2 linked regions of the Methylibium petroleiphilum PM1 genome follow. The protein of the gene in region 1 interacts with the protein of each later gene in a pairwise test. Links are inferred from orthologs where the notes say so. Each region holds a gene or a part of one and is shown on either strand. Other genes may lie near its edges.

Region 1 (7,345 bases):
GCTGGGCCGCGGCGTTGCGCTCCTCGGGCGTGAGCGGTGCCGGTGCGGCGGGCAGGACCAGCGGTTGCCCGAGGTCTTCCATGGCCAGCTTGCCGTAGAAGTGCAGCGGACTCGCGATCGACGCGAGCAGCTCGCGCGCCTGCGCACCCAGCGCGACGCCGTCCTGGCTGCTGCCGGCCAGCGCCTGCAGCGCGCGTGCCTTCCAGTAGATCCACGCGGGTTCGCGCTGCTCGCTGCTGCTCATCGCGGTGACCGCCTGCATCACCTGCTGCCAGCGGCCCGCGCCGTTGTTGGCGCGCAGCGCGGCGCGCAGCTTCCAGGCCAGCGTGTCGTCGGGCAGCGCCACGTCGACGTTGCCGGTGCGTGTCAGCTCGGCACGCTGGAAGTGGTCGGAGGCGCTGTTGCTGAGCTTGAGTGCCGCCTGCTTGCCGATGCTGGCCCACACCCACGCGGACAGGTCGGCCGGCAGCCGCGCGGCCCAGCGATCGTTCATCGCGGTGGCCGCCACGTCGGGGTCGTTCGCGGCGCTGCGGATCAGCGCCAGCGCGGTCAGCTCGCTGGCACCGCGGCCCTGCGTCGCGGCCTTGCGCGTCAGGTAGCGCTGCGGGTTGTCGTTCAGTTCGCTGACCGCATTGGCCATGTCGTCGCCCAGCAGCGCGGCGGCCTGGCGGGCCATGCGGGGGCGGTTGGCCTCGACCGCCAGCCGCGTCTTGCGCCAGACGTCGTCGCGGCCGATCCGCTTGGCATCGAACAGCGTGCTGGCCAGCAGCGCGCAGCCGTCGTCGGCATCGCGTTGCGCGAACCAGGCGGCGCGGGCGTCGTCCGTCACGTCCTGGCCATCGAGGTGCCGCGTCAGCAGCGCGTAGCAGCGCACCTCGCGATCGTCGTCGAGCTTGAAGCGCGGGTATTCCGCGCGGAAGTTGCCCCAGTCGCGACGGCGGCCCAGCTCGAGCAGCCAGTCGTTGCGCAGCCGGTCCTCGACATAGGTGCCCGGCCAGCGCGCATAGAAGGCATTCAGTTCGTCCTGCTGTGCATCGGCGAGGCGGTTGCCGAGCTCCCAGTAGTCGGGCCACATCGCGAGCGGGTGGTTCGCGGCCAGTGCCGCCGCACGCGTGGCCGCCAGGCGCGGCTTGTCGCGCTTGCGCAGCGCCTCGCGGGCTTCGAGAACCGTGTCGTTGGTGGTCTGCGCGGCGACCGGCGCGGAGGGCAAGGCCAGGGCCCCGGTGATCGCGGCAAGTGCGACCGCGCGGAGCAGGATGTGGCAGCGGAGGGGTGTCGGGGTCTGCAGGGTCATGCCACGGAGGGAGCCGTCACGATGGGCTTCGGTTCCGCTCGAATTTTACGCAGTCACCGGGCGCGTGCATCTGACATGCTGCCGAGCGCAGGGTCAATCGAACTCGGTCTCGCCGATGGCCTGGCGCGTCGACGCGCCCTGCGCCTGCACCCAGCTCGCGAAGCGTTGGACCTCCGCACGGTCGCGCTTGCTGCCGGCGATGATCAGCCAGTAGCTGTAGGGGCTGCGGGTGCGGAAGGCCGGCCCGAAGGGTTCCACCAGCTCGCCGCGCGCCAGCGATTCGTCGACCAGCGCCAGCCGGGCCAGCGCGATGCCCTGGCCGGCCAGCGCAGCCTGCACCTGCTGGTAGGTGAAGTTCAGGTAGATCCAGCGTCGCGGCTCCAGCGCGGGCAGGGCCTGCACCGCCAGCCAGTGCCGCCAGCTGACGAACTGGGTGCTCGCCTGCAGGCTGTCTTCCTCCAGCAGCGTGTGCAGCGCCAAATCGGCCGGTGTGCGCAGCGGCGGCGCGGCGCTGCTCGCGGCCTGCTCCAGCAGGCGCGGGCTCGCTACCGGCGTCAGCGTCTCGCCGAACAGCCGCACGGCGCCGGCCGGGGCACGCTGCGCGCTGCAGTAGCGGATCACGATCTCGACCTCGGGGTCGTCCAGGTCGGCCAGCCGGTCGTTGGCGTCGATGCGGATGTCGAGGTCGGGGTGGTCGCGCTGGTAGGCCTCGATGCGCGGCAGCAGCCACAGCGAGGCGAACGACGGAAAGGTGTTGAGGTTCACGCCGCGCCGGCCGCGCGCGCTGCGGATCTGGCGCACGCCGGCATCGAGCCGCTCCAGCGCCGGCGTCACCGCGGCGAGCAGCGCGACACCGTCGCCGGTGAGGGCGACGCTGCGCGTGCCGCGTGTGAACAGCGAGCTGCCGACCTCGTCCTCCAGCGACTGGATCTGGCGGCTGATGGCCGGCTGCGTGAGGTGCAACTCCTCGGCCGCGGCACGGAAGCTGAGGTGGCGCGCCACCGCCTCGAAGGCGCGGATCGGACCGACGGCGAGCGGGCGCTGGCGTGAGGTATTCATGCGTGTATGTTATCAATGAGGGGCCGCGATCTCATTGGATCGTGGGCTGGTTCTTCACGATGATATGACGCATGGAACCACCAATGCAGGGTCCGATGGAGCGCGACATGAGCATGCAGCAATCGCAAGAATCGATGGGCCGGGTCGACCCCGTCTGGCGGCTGGTCCGAGGCCAGACGCTGCGCCTGCAGGCGGCCCGCAACACCCGCTGGCTGCGGCTGCGCGAAGGCCGGCTCTGGGTGACCGCCGAGGGCCGCCTCGGCGGGCAGATCCCGGAAGACTGGTGGCTCGCGGCCGGCCAGAGCCTGCGACTGCCGGCCGGCACCGAGGTGCTGGCCGAGGGTTGGTCAGTGGCCAGTTTCGAGGTGCTGGAAGAGCCGGCGGCCTGAGGCCTCTGGCGAACGCGCCCGCCTACCTGGCCGGCTTGCGGCGGCGTGGTGCGGCAGCGGGCTTGCGGACCCTCGCCGCCTGGGCGCGCAACGCCGCCTCCAGCGCCAGCCGGGCCCAGGGCCGCAGCGCATCGGGTGACTCGGTCGCCTCGTCGGGCGGCGTCCAGTAACTCATGGTGGCGGTCCGCACCACGCCGTCGCGTGAACTTTCGTAGACGAAGGCTCGCCCGCCGGCGTCTCGCCACTGCGGCAGCGTCTGCGCGTCGGTCTTGAGGTAGAGCTGATCGGCGGCGATCAGGCCGATCATCAGCCCGTCGAGGTAGAGGCCGTGGCCGCCGAACATGCGCTTCGCATGCGCCGGTCCCACGGAGGACAGCAACTCGACGCAGTGCGCCGCAAATTCGTCGCGGGGTGGGGTCATTGCCACAGTGTAGGCAGCGACCTTGAGGCGCAGGCCATCCTGCGGGGCAAAATCCGGGCTGCCTCGATGACACGCCGCGCCAGCCCGCCACGGACCCGCCCATGACCCTGCCCTACGACCCGATGAGCCGGCCGGACAAGGCGCAACTGCGTCGCATGCTGCAGGCCGAGCGGCAGAGCCTGACCGATCGCCTGGAGCGCGCCGAACAGTTGCAGGGCGTGCTGCGGGTGTGGCTCACGCAGCGGGAGGACGTCACGATCGGCGCCTACTGGGCCATCAAGGGCGAGTTCGATCCCCTGCCGTCGCTGCACCGCTGGACCGAGGGCGCCGGACACGGCACCGGCGAGGGTCCGCCGCGCCGGATCGGCCTGCCGGTGATGAACCGCCAGACCAAGCAACTGCGCTTCCACCAGTGGTACCCCGGCTGCCCGATGGAGGAGGATGCCTACGACATCCCGAAGCCCAAGGGCACCGACCTCGTGATGCCGACGTTGTTGCTGGTGCCCTGCGTCGGCTTCGGCCCGAAGGGCCTGCGGCTCGGCTACGGCGGCGGCTTCTACGACCGCACGCTGGCGGCACTGGAGCCGCGGCCATTCACCGTCGGCATCGGCTACCGGCACGGCTACATCGACTGGCTCGAGGGTGAGCCGCACGACATCCCGCTCGACGCCATGCTCACCGAGGACGGTGTCGCCTGGTCGCGCGAGGACTGATCGCGCGCCGCCTCTCAAGGAAACGCCGGGCCGCCCCAAGTTTCCCTGGCCCCCGCGGGGGGGCGGGCTGGGTGCAGACCAGCCCTGGGGGTGCTCAGAACCGCCAGCCGAGCCCCACGCCGAACAGCACCGGGTCGACCTTGAAGGTCCCCGCCTTCACCCCTGCGGCCGACACGTCGGTGCGGATCTGCACCTTCTTCACGTCCACGTTCAGCACCAGCCGGTCGCCGAGCGGCACGTCCACGCCGGCACCCACCGCCAGGCCCACGCTGTTCTTCTCGATGCTGAACGGCGCCGGTAGGTCGACCGACGAGAAGCGCGTGTAGTTGATGCCCGCGCCGAGGTAGGGCTGGACCGCCGCGCCGGGCAGGAAGTGGTACTGCAGTGACAGCGTCGGGGGCAGGTGCTTGAGGCTGCCGATGCGCGTGCCGGAGGCACTCACGTCCTGCTTCTGCGGATAGGTCAGCACCAGTTCGGCGGCCCAGTTCGGCGTGAAGAAGTAGCTGATGTCGAGTTCGGGGAAGGTCTTGCTGTCGATGGCCAGGCCGACGCCAGTGCTGTCCTTGTTGGCCGGGTCGAGGTGCAGCGCGCGCACGCGCACCAGCCAGTCGCCGCCGGTCGGCGCGGCGGTCGCGGCGCCACCGAGGGCGGCGAGGGCGAGGGCGGCGAGGATCTTCTTCTTCATGATGAGCTTCACTCCGGAATGCACGGGGAGCTTCCCGCCCGTGCATTGCAGTGCGTGGCGGGACGCCGCGGCTTGCGTTGGCTCAAGCGCGCGGTCGCGCAGCGTTGGAGCCGCCGCGGCTTTCTGAGGCAGATCAACCTCGCGCGTCGCGGTGTGCACGCGGCGCTACAGTCGCCGCACCGCCTTCCCAGGAGTCGCGATGGCCCGCTCGACCGCCTACCTGAAGACCTACCGCGTCGGCCGCAAGCTGCGGCTCAAGGACATCGACCCCGGCGCGCGGCCGGCCGCCAGCAGCAGCCGCGAGGCCGACGATGCGCGGCTCGCCGAACTGGCGATCGAGATCGACCGCCTGCAGGACCTGCTCTACGCCAACGGCAGTGCCGGCCGGCCACCCAAGCTGCTGCTGGTGCTGCAGGGCATGGACACTTCGGGCAAGGACGGCACCGCGCGCTCTGTGTTCCGCCAGTGCAGCCCGCTCGGCGTGCGCGTGGCGGCCTTCAAGGCGCCCACCGAGGTGGAGCGCGCGCACGACTTCCTGTGGCGCGTGCATGCGGTGGCACCGCGGGCCGGCGAGGTGGTGGTGTTCAATCGCAGCCATTACGAAGACGTGCTGGTGCCCTTCGTCGAAGGCTGGATCGACGCCGCCGAGCGCCAGCGTCGGCTGGCCCACATCAATGCCTTCGAGCGCCTGCTGCACGACAGCGGCACGACCATCGTCAAGTGCTTCCTGCACATCTCGAAGGACGAGCAGCGCGAACGGCTGCAGGCGCGTCTGGACGACCCCGCCAAGCGCTGGAAATTCCAGGTCGGCGACCTCGAGACGCGCGAGAAGTGGAAGGCCTACCTGGCCGCCTACGAGACCGCGCTGGCGGCCACCTCGACCGCCTGCGCGCCCTGGCACGTGGTGCCGGCCGACAGCAAGAGCAACCGCAACCTGATGATCGCGACGCTGGTCGCGCAGGCGCTGGCCGGCATGAAGCTCAAGCCGCCGAAGCCCGACTTCGACCCGGCGGCGGTGCGCGTGGTCTGAGCGCGTCGCGCGCGTATCAAGCGCGCGCCGACGCGAGCCGGCGGCAGACCTCCAGCGTCAGCGCCGACTGGTTGAGCGTGTAGAAGTGGATGGCCGGTGCGCCGCCGGCGATCAGCCGCTCGCACAGCCGCGACACCACCTCGATGCCGAAGGCGCGGATCGACGCGGCGTCGTCCATGTAGCCCTCCATCTTCAGGGCCACCCAGCGCGGGATCTCGATGCCGTCGCGCATCGCGAACTGCGCGATGCGCGCGTAGTTGTGGAACGGCATGATGCCCGGCACGATCGGCGCGTCGACACCCAGCGCGCGCACCTCGTCGAGGAAATGGAAGTAGGCGTCGGGGTTGTAGAAGAACTGCGTGATCGCCGCGTCGGCGCCGGCCTTCATCTTGTTGGCGAAGTGCTGCAGGTCGCGCCGCGCATAGCGCTGCTGAGGGTGGTACTCGGGGTAGGCGGCCACCTCGATGCGCAGGTCGGTTCCCTGGGTCTCGCGCACGAAGGCGATCAGCTCGTTCGCGTAGCGGAACTCGCCGGCCGTCGCGGTGCCGCTCGGCAGGTCGCCGCGCAGCGCGACCAGGCGGCGGATGTTTTGCGCGCGGTAGGTGCCCAGGATCTCGGCGATGCCGACGCGCGTCGAGCCGACGCACGACAGGTGCGGCGCCGCCTCGAAGCCCAGCGCGGCAATGTCGCGCACCGTCGACAGCGTGCGATCCCGCGTCGAGCCGCCGGCACCGTAGGTCACGCTGAAGAACTCGGGGGCCGCGCTGCCCAGCTCGCGCACCACGGTCTTCAGCTTCTCGCTGCCGGCCTCGGTGTTGGGCGGGAAGAACTCGAAGCTCACCGGCACCGGCAGCCTCAGGGAGGGTGTGTCGCTCATGTGTCTGACTCCAGCGGCCGGCCCGCGGGCACGGCACAGATGAAAAATTCGCGGTTCCCGTCGCCGCCGGCAACCACGCTGTCCAGCCACGCCGTCACGTCCAGGCCCAGTTCGCCGCAGGTGGCCCGCAACTTGCGCTGCACCTCGGCGTAGGAGGCGGCGCTCTTCACCAGACCGCCCTTGCCGATGTCCTTGGGCTGCAGCTCGAACTGCGGCTTGACCAGCGCGAGCAGGTGGCCGTCGGCCGCGAGCAGCGGCACCAGTGCCGGCAGCACGGTGGTCAGCGGGATGAAGCTCAGGTCGGCGACGACCAGGCCGAAGCCGCCGGCCGGCATGGCCGCGCCCAGCGCCTCGCGCGTCAGGCCGCGGGCGTTGATGCCTTCGAGGACGGTGACCTGCGCATGCCCGCGCAGCGAGGGATGCAGCTGGCCGCGACCGACATCGACGCCCACCACGTGCGCCGCGCCGTGCGCCAGCAGCACCTCGGTGAAGCCGCCGGTGCTCTGGCCGACGTCGAGCGCGGTCACGCCGGTCACCGCCAGGCCGCACTGCGCCAGCGCGCCGTCGAGCTTGAGCCCGGCGCGCGACACCCAGCGCAGTTCGGCGTCGTCGGTGATGCGCAGCTCGGTGGCCTCCGGCAGGTCCTCGCCGGATTTGCGCAGCCGCACCCAGTCGACCGCCGCGCGCCGCTCGACCGCGCCACGGTCGATCAACCGCTGCGCCGCCGAACGCGTCGGCGCAAGCCCACGCTGGACAATCAACTGATCAACTCTTGGCATGAGATAGAACCGAGTGGACGCCGCGGGTCCGGCTCCGCCGGCCCGCCAGCGTCGCCCCCTTCGAGGGGGAGCGGCGCAGCCGCAACGGGGGTGGGTGT
Region 2 (6,575 bases), 1.4 Mb from region 1 along the record:
GCGTCCTGCTCGACGAGCTGGCGCGCGACTGGGAGGACCGCGGCGTCGAGCTCGTGGCGGTGGCCAATGGCTGGCGTTTCCAGAGCCGTCCGGAGCTGCGTGAGTACCTCGATCGCCTGCACCCCGAGAAGCCGCCGCGCTACACCCGCGCGACGCTCGAGACGCTGGCAATCATTGCCTACCGCCAGCCCGTGACGCGCGGCGACATCGAGGACATCCGCGGCGTCACCGTCAACAGCCAGTTGCTCAAGCAGCTCGAGGACCGCGGCTGGATCGAGGCGATCGGCCACCGCGAAACGCCGGGGCGGCCGGCGCTGTTCGCGACGACGCGGCAGTTCCTCGACGACCTCGGCCTCGCCACGCTCGAGCAGTTGCCCGCCCTCGACGGCGCGCCAGCGGTGACGATGCTCGTCGACGCCTTGCCGGGCCAGGTATCGCTACTCGATGTCGCCATCGATGCGGCCTTGCCGGGGGAGGGCGATCCCGGGCTTCCGCAGCAGGGCCTCGATGCCATTCCGCCGGAGCCGCTCGAGGCTTCGGACGAAGCGGCCTCGGACGACGACGAGGCTGTCGACGCAGCCATCCCCATGGCTGCATCGGAGGCTCTCTCCTCGACCGCAGAACTTCCCACGCCGCCGGCCGACGCCGGCACGGAACCCCAGACATGAATTCGAACGACACTCCGCCCAGCGATACGCAGCCCGATGCCACGCCGCACACCGGCGACGACAGCGCCGCTGCAGCGCCGGTCAAGCGACGCACGCGCAAGGCGGCGACGCCAGCGGCCGCGAGCACGGCAGCCGTGGAGGTGACGGCGGCCGTCGAAGCCGATGCGGACACAGCGGCACCGAAGACCCCGCGGCGGCGCAAGCCCAAGGCCGATGTGGCTGTCGCGGAGTCGTCCGATGCCGTCGCGTCGCCCGTGGCGGCTGATGCGCCGGCGGCGGCCGAGTCCCGACCGGCTCCGATCGAGCGACCTGTACCGGTCTCGGCGCCGGCTGCCGCGGAAGCGGCCGAAGGAACAGCCGCCGACAGCGAACCGACCGAAGTGGCCGGATCCGGCGAATCGGGGGCTGCGGCCGGCGACGAATCGGTCGAGCGCAGCCGTCGTGGCCGCAACCGGCGCCGAGGCCGCAAGGACCGCGCCGGCCGTGAAGGCGGCGAGGCTGCGGGCGCCGATGGCTCGGCCGAGCCCGGCGCCGAACGCCCGCCGCAGGCACCGCGACCGGCGCTCGATCCGGCGCTGGTGGTGGAGCGCTTCGAGGAAGTGCTGTCGGGTGCCTACGACGCCGAGCCACCCGAGCCGGACGATGAGGCCAGCGTCGAGCAGTCGACCAAGCGCGTGCTGCGCCCCGAGCCCGAGGCGCCCAAGCTGCACAAGGTGCTGGCGCAGTCGGGCATCGGTTCGCGCCGCGACATGGAACAGTTCATTCTCGACGGCAAGGTCACGGTCAACGACGAGGTGGCCCATGTGGGCATGCGCATCTCCTACGGCGACCGCATCGCCGTCGACGGCAAGCCGGTGCGTCTGCGCATCCAGCCGGGCCCGGCGCGGCTGCTGGCCTATCACAAGCCGACCGGCGAAGTGGTCACGCTGAACGACCCGGAAGGGCGTCCCACGGTGTTTCGCCGTCTGCCGCGCCTTCAGCAGGGCAAGTGGCAGTCCGTCGGTCGCCTGGATATCAACACCGAGGGCCTGCTGCTGTTCACCAACTCGGGTGAACTGGCGAACCAGCTGATGCATCCCCGCTTCGGCGTCGAGCGCGAGTACGCGGTGCGCGTGCTCGGCAGCCTGAACGAGGAGCAGCGCGCGAAGCTGCTCGAGGGCGTGGAGATCGACGGTCAGACCGCCGGCTTCAAGAGCATCGAGGAGGGCGGTGGCGAAGGCGCGAACCGCTGGTACCGCGTGGTCATCACCGAAGGGCGCAACCGTGAGGTGCGCAAGCTGTTCGACAAGGTCGGCCTGGCCGTGAGCCGTCTGATCCGCATTCGCTACGGCACTGTGGTGCTGCCGCGCGGCCTCAAGCGCGGCGTCTGGGTCGAGCTCGACGACCAGGACCTGCGCGCGATCCGCCAGCTGGCCAGCGGCAACCGTGGCGCAGCGGCGCAAAGCGAGTCGCGCGACGCTCAGGGCAACCGCGAACAACGGCGCAACAACGGTCGCAACGGCAAGCCCGAGCGCAACGCGCGCGGGCCGCAGCAGGGCGGGGCCCGCGCGCAGGGCCAGGGCGGCGGCGAGCGCGGCCCGCGCCGCGAGCCGCGTGAATCGCGGTTCGGCGAGGCCGCACCCGACACCGACGGCGCTGGAGAGGAAGACTTCGGCCGCATCCCCAATCCGCTGGAGCAGACCTTCGACCGTCGCTTTGCGAAGGGCCCGCGCCGCGGCGCAGCCCAGGGCTTCGGGCATGGTGGCTCGCAGTCGGATCACGACGCCGGCGGCCCGCCCGGAACCATTCCGAATCCGCTGGAACAGACCTTCGACAAGCGCTTCGTCAAGGGCTCTCAGCGCATCAATGCCGGCTTCGGCCGGCACGATGCGCACCAGCCCGAGCCGGGCGCCAGGAAGGGCGGGCCGAAGCAGCCCGATCCGATGCAGACCTCGGTGGGCTACATCGGCGCCGATGCCTACTTCAACAAGGCCGGCGGCAAGCGGGGCGGTGGGGGTGGGCGCGGAGGCCAGGGGGGTCGTGGGGGCGGCGGTGGGGGCCGCGGACCGCGCCGCTGAGGCTGCGAGCGACATCGAGGCGCCGACCTCAAGCGCTACAATTCAAGGTTCTGCTAAATCATTGATTCCGGAGAATAAATATGGCGATCGAACGCACCTTGTCCATCATCAAGCCTGACGCCGTTGCCAAGAACGTGATCGGTCAGATCTATGCCCGTTTCGAGGGCGCGGGCCTGAAGATCGTGGCGGCCAAGCTGGTTCACCTGTCGCGCGGCGAGGCCGAGCAGTTCTACGCCGTGCACAAGGCCCGGCCTTTCTTCAAGGACCTGGTCGAGTTCATGATCTCGGGCCCGGTGATGATCCAGGCGCTGGAAGGCGAGGGCGCGATCGCCAAGAACCGCGAGCTGATGGGCGCGACGGACCCGAAGAAGGCCGAGAAGGGCACCATCCGTGCCGACTTCGCCGACAGCATCGACGCCAATGCCGTGCACGGCTCGGACGCGCCGGAGACCGCCGCGGTCGAGGTGGCGTTCTTCTTCCCGGGCATGAACGTCTACAGCCGCTGAACGACTGCGGGGCGCCTGGCGCCCCGACGGTCCGATCGGTGCATGCCATGACTGCGGCCAACCTGCTCGAATTCGATCTCGACGCGCTGGCCGCTTTCTGCGAGCAGCTCGGCGAGAAGCGTTTTCGCGCCACTCAGCTGTTCCGCTGGATCCACCAGAAGGGCCAGAGCGACTTCGCTCAGATGTCCGATCTGGCGAAGTCGCTGCGCGAGAAGCTGGCGGGGCGGGCGGTGGTCCGGCCACTCGCAGTGCTGAGCGAGCACGTGTCGGCCGACGGCACGGTCAAGTGGCTGTTCGACGTCGGCGGCGGCAATGCCGTCGAGACGGTGTTCATCCCCGAGAACGATCGCGGCACGTTGTGCATCTCGTCGCAGGCCGGTTGCGCGGTCGGTTGCCGCTTCTGCTCGACCGGTCACCAGGGCTTCAGTCGCAACCTGTCGACCGGCGAGATCGTTGCCCAGCTCTGGCATGCCGAGCACCAGCTGCGCGCACGGCTGGGCACGACCGAGCGCGTCATCAGCAACGTCGTGATGATGGGCATGGGTGAGCCGCTGCAGAACTACGCCGCGCTGTTGCCGGCGCTGCGCGTGATGCTCGACGATCACGGCTACGGCCTGTCGCGTCGCCGTGTCACGGTATCGACCTCCGGTGTGGTGCCGATGATCGACCGCCTGCGCGAGGACTGTCCGGTGGCTCTGGCAGTGTCGCTGCATGCGCCGACCGACGCGCTGCGCGACGATCTCGTGCCGCTCAACCGCAAGTACCCGATCGCAGAGCTGCTCGAGGCCTGCCAGCGCTACCTCGAGGCGGCGCCGCGCGACTTCATCACCTTCGAGTACTGCATGCTCGACGGCGTCAACGACAGTGAGGCGCAGGCGCGCGAACTGTTGCGCCTGGTGGGCGAACGCGGGCCGGTGGGGCGCGTGCCCTGCAAGATCAACCTCATCCCGTTCAACCCGTTCCCGGCCTCGGGGCTGACGCGTTCGTCAGTGGCGCGCGTGCAGGCCTTCGCGCAGCTGCTGGTCGACGGGGGTCTGGTCACCACGGTGCGACGGACTCGCGGCGATGACATCGACGCCGCCTGCGGCCAACTGGCCGGCGAGGTACAGGACCGCACCAATGCGCAGGCACGGATGCGGCGTGCGCCGATCGCCATCCGGCCGATCGACAGCGCGGTGCAGCGCCGGGCCGACGCTGCACCATCAGGTTCAGCCACGGAGACGACACGATGATGCGGGACGGATGGGTGAGGGACGCGATGCGAGGACTGCTGCTGGCGACGCTGTTGTGTGGCGCGGTCTGGAGCGTTGCCCAGGCGCAGGGCCGGCCCAACGACTTCGGCCGCAGCAGTTCCACCGCCGGTGCCGGCACGGACGAGGAGTCCGACTCGGCGAAGCGCGCGCGCATCCGCCTCGACCTTGCGGGGGCCTATTTCTCCGAGGGGCGTTTCGACAATGCCCTGTCGGAGGTGAAGCTGGCGCTGGCCGCCGACCCCAATCTGCCGCAGGCGCTGAACCTGCAAGGCCTGGTACTGGCCGCGCTGGGCGAGGAGCAGAAGGCCGAGGACAGTTTCAAGCGCGCACTGCAGCTGGCATCCACCGACGGCGACGTGATGCACAACTACGGCTGGTTCCTGTGCCAGCGTGGCCGCTACCCGGAGGCGGGAAAGCTGTTCGAGCGCGCCGTGGCGACGCCGCAGTACCGCACCCCGAACCGGACTTTCCTGGTGCAGGGGATCTGCGAGGCACGCGCCGGCCAGCTGGACCTGGCCGAGCTGACGCTCAAGCGCGCCTACGAACTCGAGCCGGCCAACCCGGCGATCGCGATGAACCTGGCCGACGTGCTGTACCGACGTGGCGAGTACGAGCGGGCGCGCTTCTACGTGCGCCGCGTCAACAACAACGCCGAGTTGCGCAGCGCCGAGACGCTGTGGCTCGCCGCCCGCATCGAGAACCGCCTGGCCAATCCGCAGGGCGTTCGCGATCTGGGCAACCAGCTGCGTGCGAGCTACCCCACGTCGCGCGAGGCGGCGTCGTTCGAGCGGGGGATGTTCGATGAGTGAGGGGACGGTCGACGCCGGCCCGCCGGCCACGACGGCCGGGAAGCTGCTGCGCGCGGCGCGCGAATCGCAAGGGATGCACCTCGCGGTGCTCGCAGCCTCGCTGAAGGTCTCGCCGCAGAAGCTGGAGGCGATCGAGAACGACCACCCAGAACAGCTGCCCGATGCCACTTTCGCGCGTGCGCTGGCGCAGAGCATGTGCCGCGCACTGAAAATCGATGCCGAGCCGGTGCTGTCGCTCCTGCCTACGGCCGCGTCGGCCGGCCGGGGGCTCGATCACGTGGCGCGGGGCCTCAACCAGCCCTTCCACGATCGCGGCGTGCCGAGCGACGGTGACGAGTGGCAGCGCTTCCTCAGCCCACCGCTGATCGCGGCCGCCGTCCTGGTGCTGGCAGCGGTGGCCGTCTACCTGCTGCCCGTGGGCTGGGTGGGTCGGCTGCTGCCGACCGATCCAAGCGCCTCGGCAGTCCCGGAGATCGCCGCCAGCAACCCGATCGATACAGGCGTTGCCGTGTCCTCGACGACGTCGATCGCGCCCGAGTCGGCATCGCCCGCGCTGGCGGGAGCGTCGGCCGTCGGGTCGTCCGAGGCCGAGGCTGCAGCACCCGGTTCGGCCGTGATCGACACGGTGTTCTCGGCCCCGGTCGGCACCGCAGCCTCGGCATCCGCGGCCGGCGGCCTGCTGACCATGCGGGCGGTGGCGGAATCCTGGGTCGAGGTGCGTGATGCGAAGGGGCAGGTGCTGCTGTCGCGCACGCTGGCGGCCGGCGAGGCGGCGGGTCTGGACGGCCCGCTCCCGCTGCGCGTGACCGTGGGAAATGCCGAAGCCACCCAGATCGTTTTCCGCGGCCAGCCGGTCGCATTGAGCGAGTCGACGCGCGACAACGTCGCGCGCTTGGAGCTGAAATGAACAGGCCAGTAGCGTCCACAGGGACCCGCAGTGACGCCGAAGCGATCGACGTGGCGCAGCCTGCCGCGCGCCGTTCGCTGCAGGCGCGTGTCGTCTGGGGCAGCAATGTCGTGACGGTCGGTGGCGACGCCCCGGTGCGCGTGCAGTCCATGACCAACACCGACACGGTGAATGCGATCGAGACTGCGATCCAGGTCAAGGAGCTGGCGTTGGCGGGCTCGGAGTTGGTGCGCATCACGGTCAACACGCCGGAGGCGGCGCAGGCCGTGCCGCACGTGCGCGAGCAGCTAGACCGCATGGGCATCTCGGTGCCGCTGATCGGCGATTTCCACTACAACGGCCACCGCCTGCTGACCGAGTTCCCGGACTGCGCGG

Evidence for each region. Proteins that work in one complex are often made in the same cells at the same time.
Region 2: the proteins of MPE_RS16610 (region 1) and ndk interact in binary tests that used the Escherichia coli proteins (3 or more experiments, as listed by UniProt). The link is inferred for Methylibium petroleiphilum PM1 from one-to-one orthologs.

The regions. Positions count from the first base shown.
Region 1 is NC_008825.1:3,496,014-3,503,358, reverse strand. What follows is about bases 2,365-5,070. They hold MPE_RS16610 (5-formyltetrahydrofolate cyclo-ligase), read left to right. Parts: upstream 2,365-3,264; coding sequence 3,265-3,876; downstream 3,877-5,070. Other genes in these bases: MPE_RS16600 (polyphosphate kinase 2 family protein), read left to right, coding at 4,761-5,070; MPE_RS16605 (OmpW/AlkL family protein), read right to left, coding at 3,971-4,561; MPE_RS16615 (TfoX/Sxy family protein), read right to left, coding at 2,765-3,163; MPE_RS16620 (DUF2917 domain-containing protein), read left to right, coding at 2,461-2,742. Also shown: MPE_RS16630 (lytic transglycosylase domain-containing protein), read right to left, coding at 1-1,294; MPE_RS16625 (LysR family transcriptional regulator), read right to left, coding at 1,388-2,353; more of MPE_RS16600, read left to right, coding at 5,071-5,591; metF (methylenetetrahydrofolate reductase [NAD(P)H]), read right to left, coding at 5,608-6,468; MPE_RS16590 (TlyA family RNA methyltransferase), read right to left, coding at 6,465-7,247; ahcY (adenosylhomocysteinase), read right to left, coding at 7,345-7,345. UniProt on the Escherichia coli protein: Involved in the removal of 5-formyltetrahydrofolate.
Region 2 is NC_008825.1:2,139,139-2,145,713, reverse strand. What follows is about bases 1,573-4,518. They hold ndk (nucleoside-diphosphate kinase), read left to right. Parts: upstream 1,573-2,805; coding sequence 2,806-3,231; downstream 3,232-4,518. Other genes in these bases: pilW (type IV pilus biogenesis/stability protein PilW), read left to right, coding at 4,460-4,518; rlmN (dual-specificity RNA methyltransferase RlmN), read left to right, coding at 3,279-4,463; MPE_RS10100 (pseudouridine synthase), read left to right, coding at 1,573-2,725. Outside these bases: SMC-Scp complex subunit ScpB, read left to right, coding at 1-668; more of MPE_RS10100, read left to right, coding at 665-1,572; more of pilW, read left to right, coding at 4,519-5,293; MPE_RS10080 (helix-turn-helix domain-containing protein), read left to right, coding at 5,286-6,200; ispG (flavodoxin-dependent (E)-4-hydroxy-3-methylbut-2-enyl-diphosphate synthase), read left to right, coding at 6,197-6,575. UniProt on the Escherichia coli protein: Major role in the synthesis of nucleoside triphosphates other than ATP. The ATP gamma phosphate is transferred to the NDP beta phosphate via a ping-pong mechanism, using a phosphorylated active-site intermediate.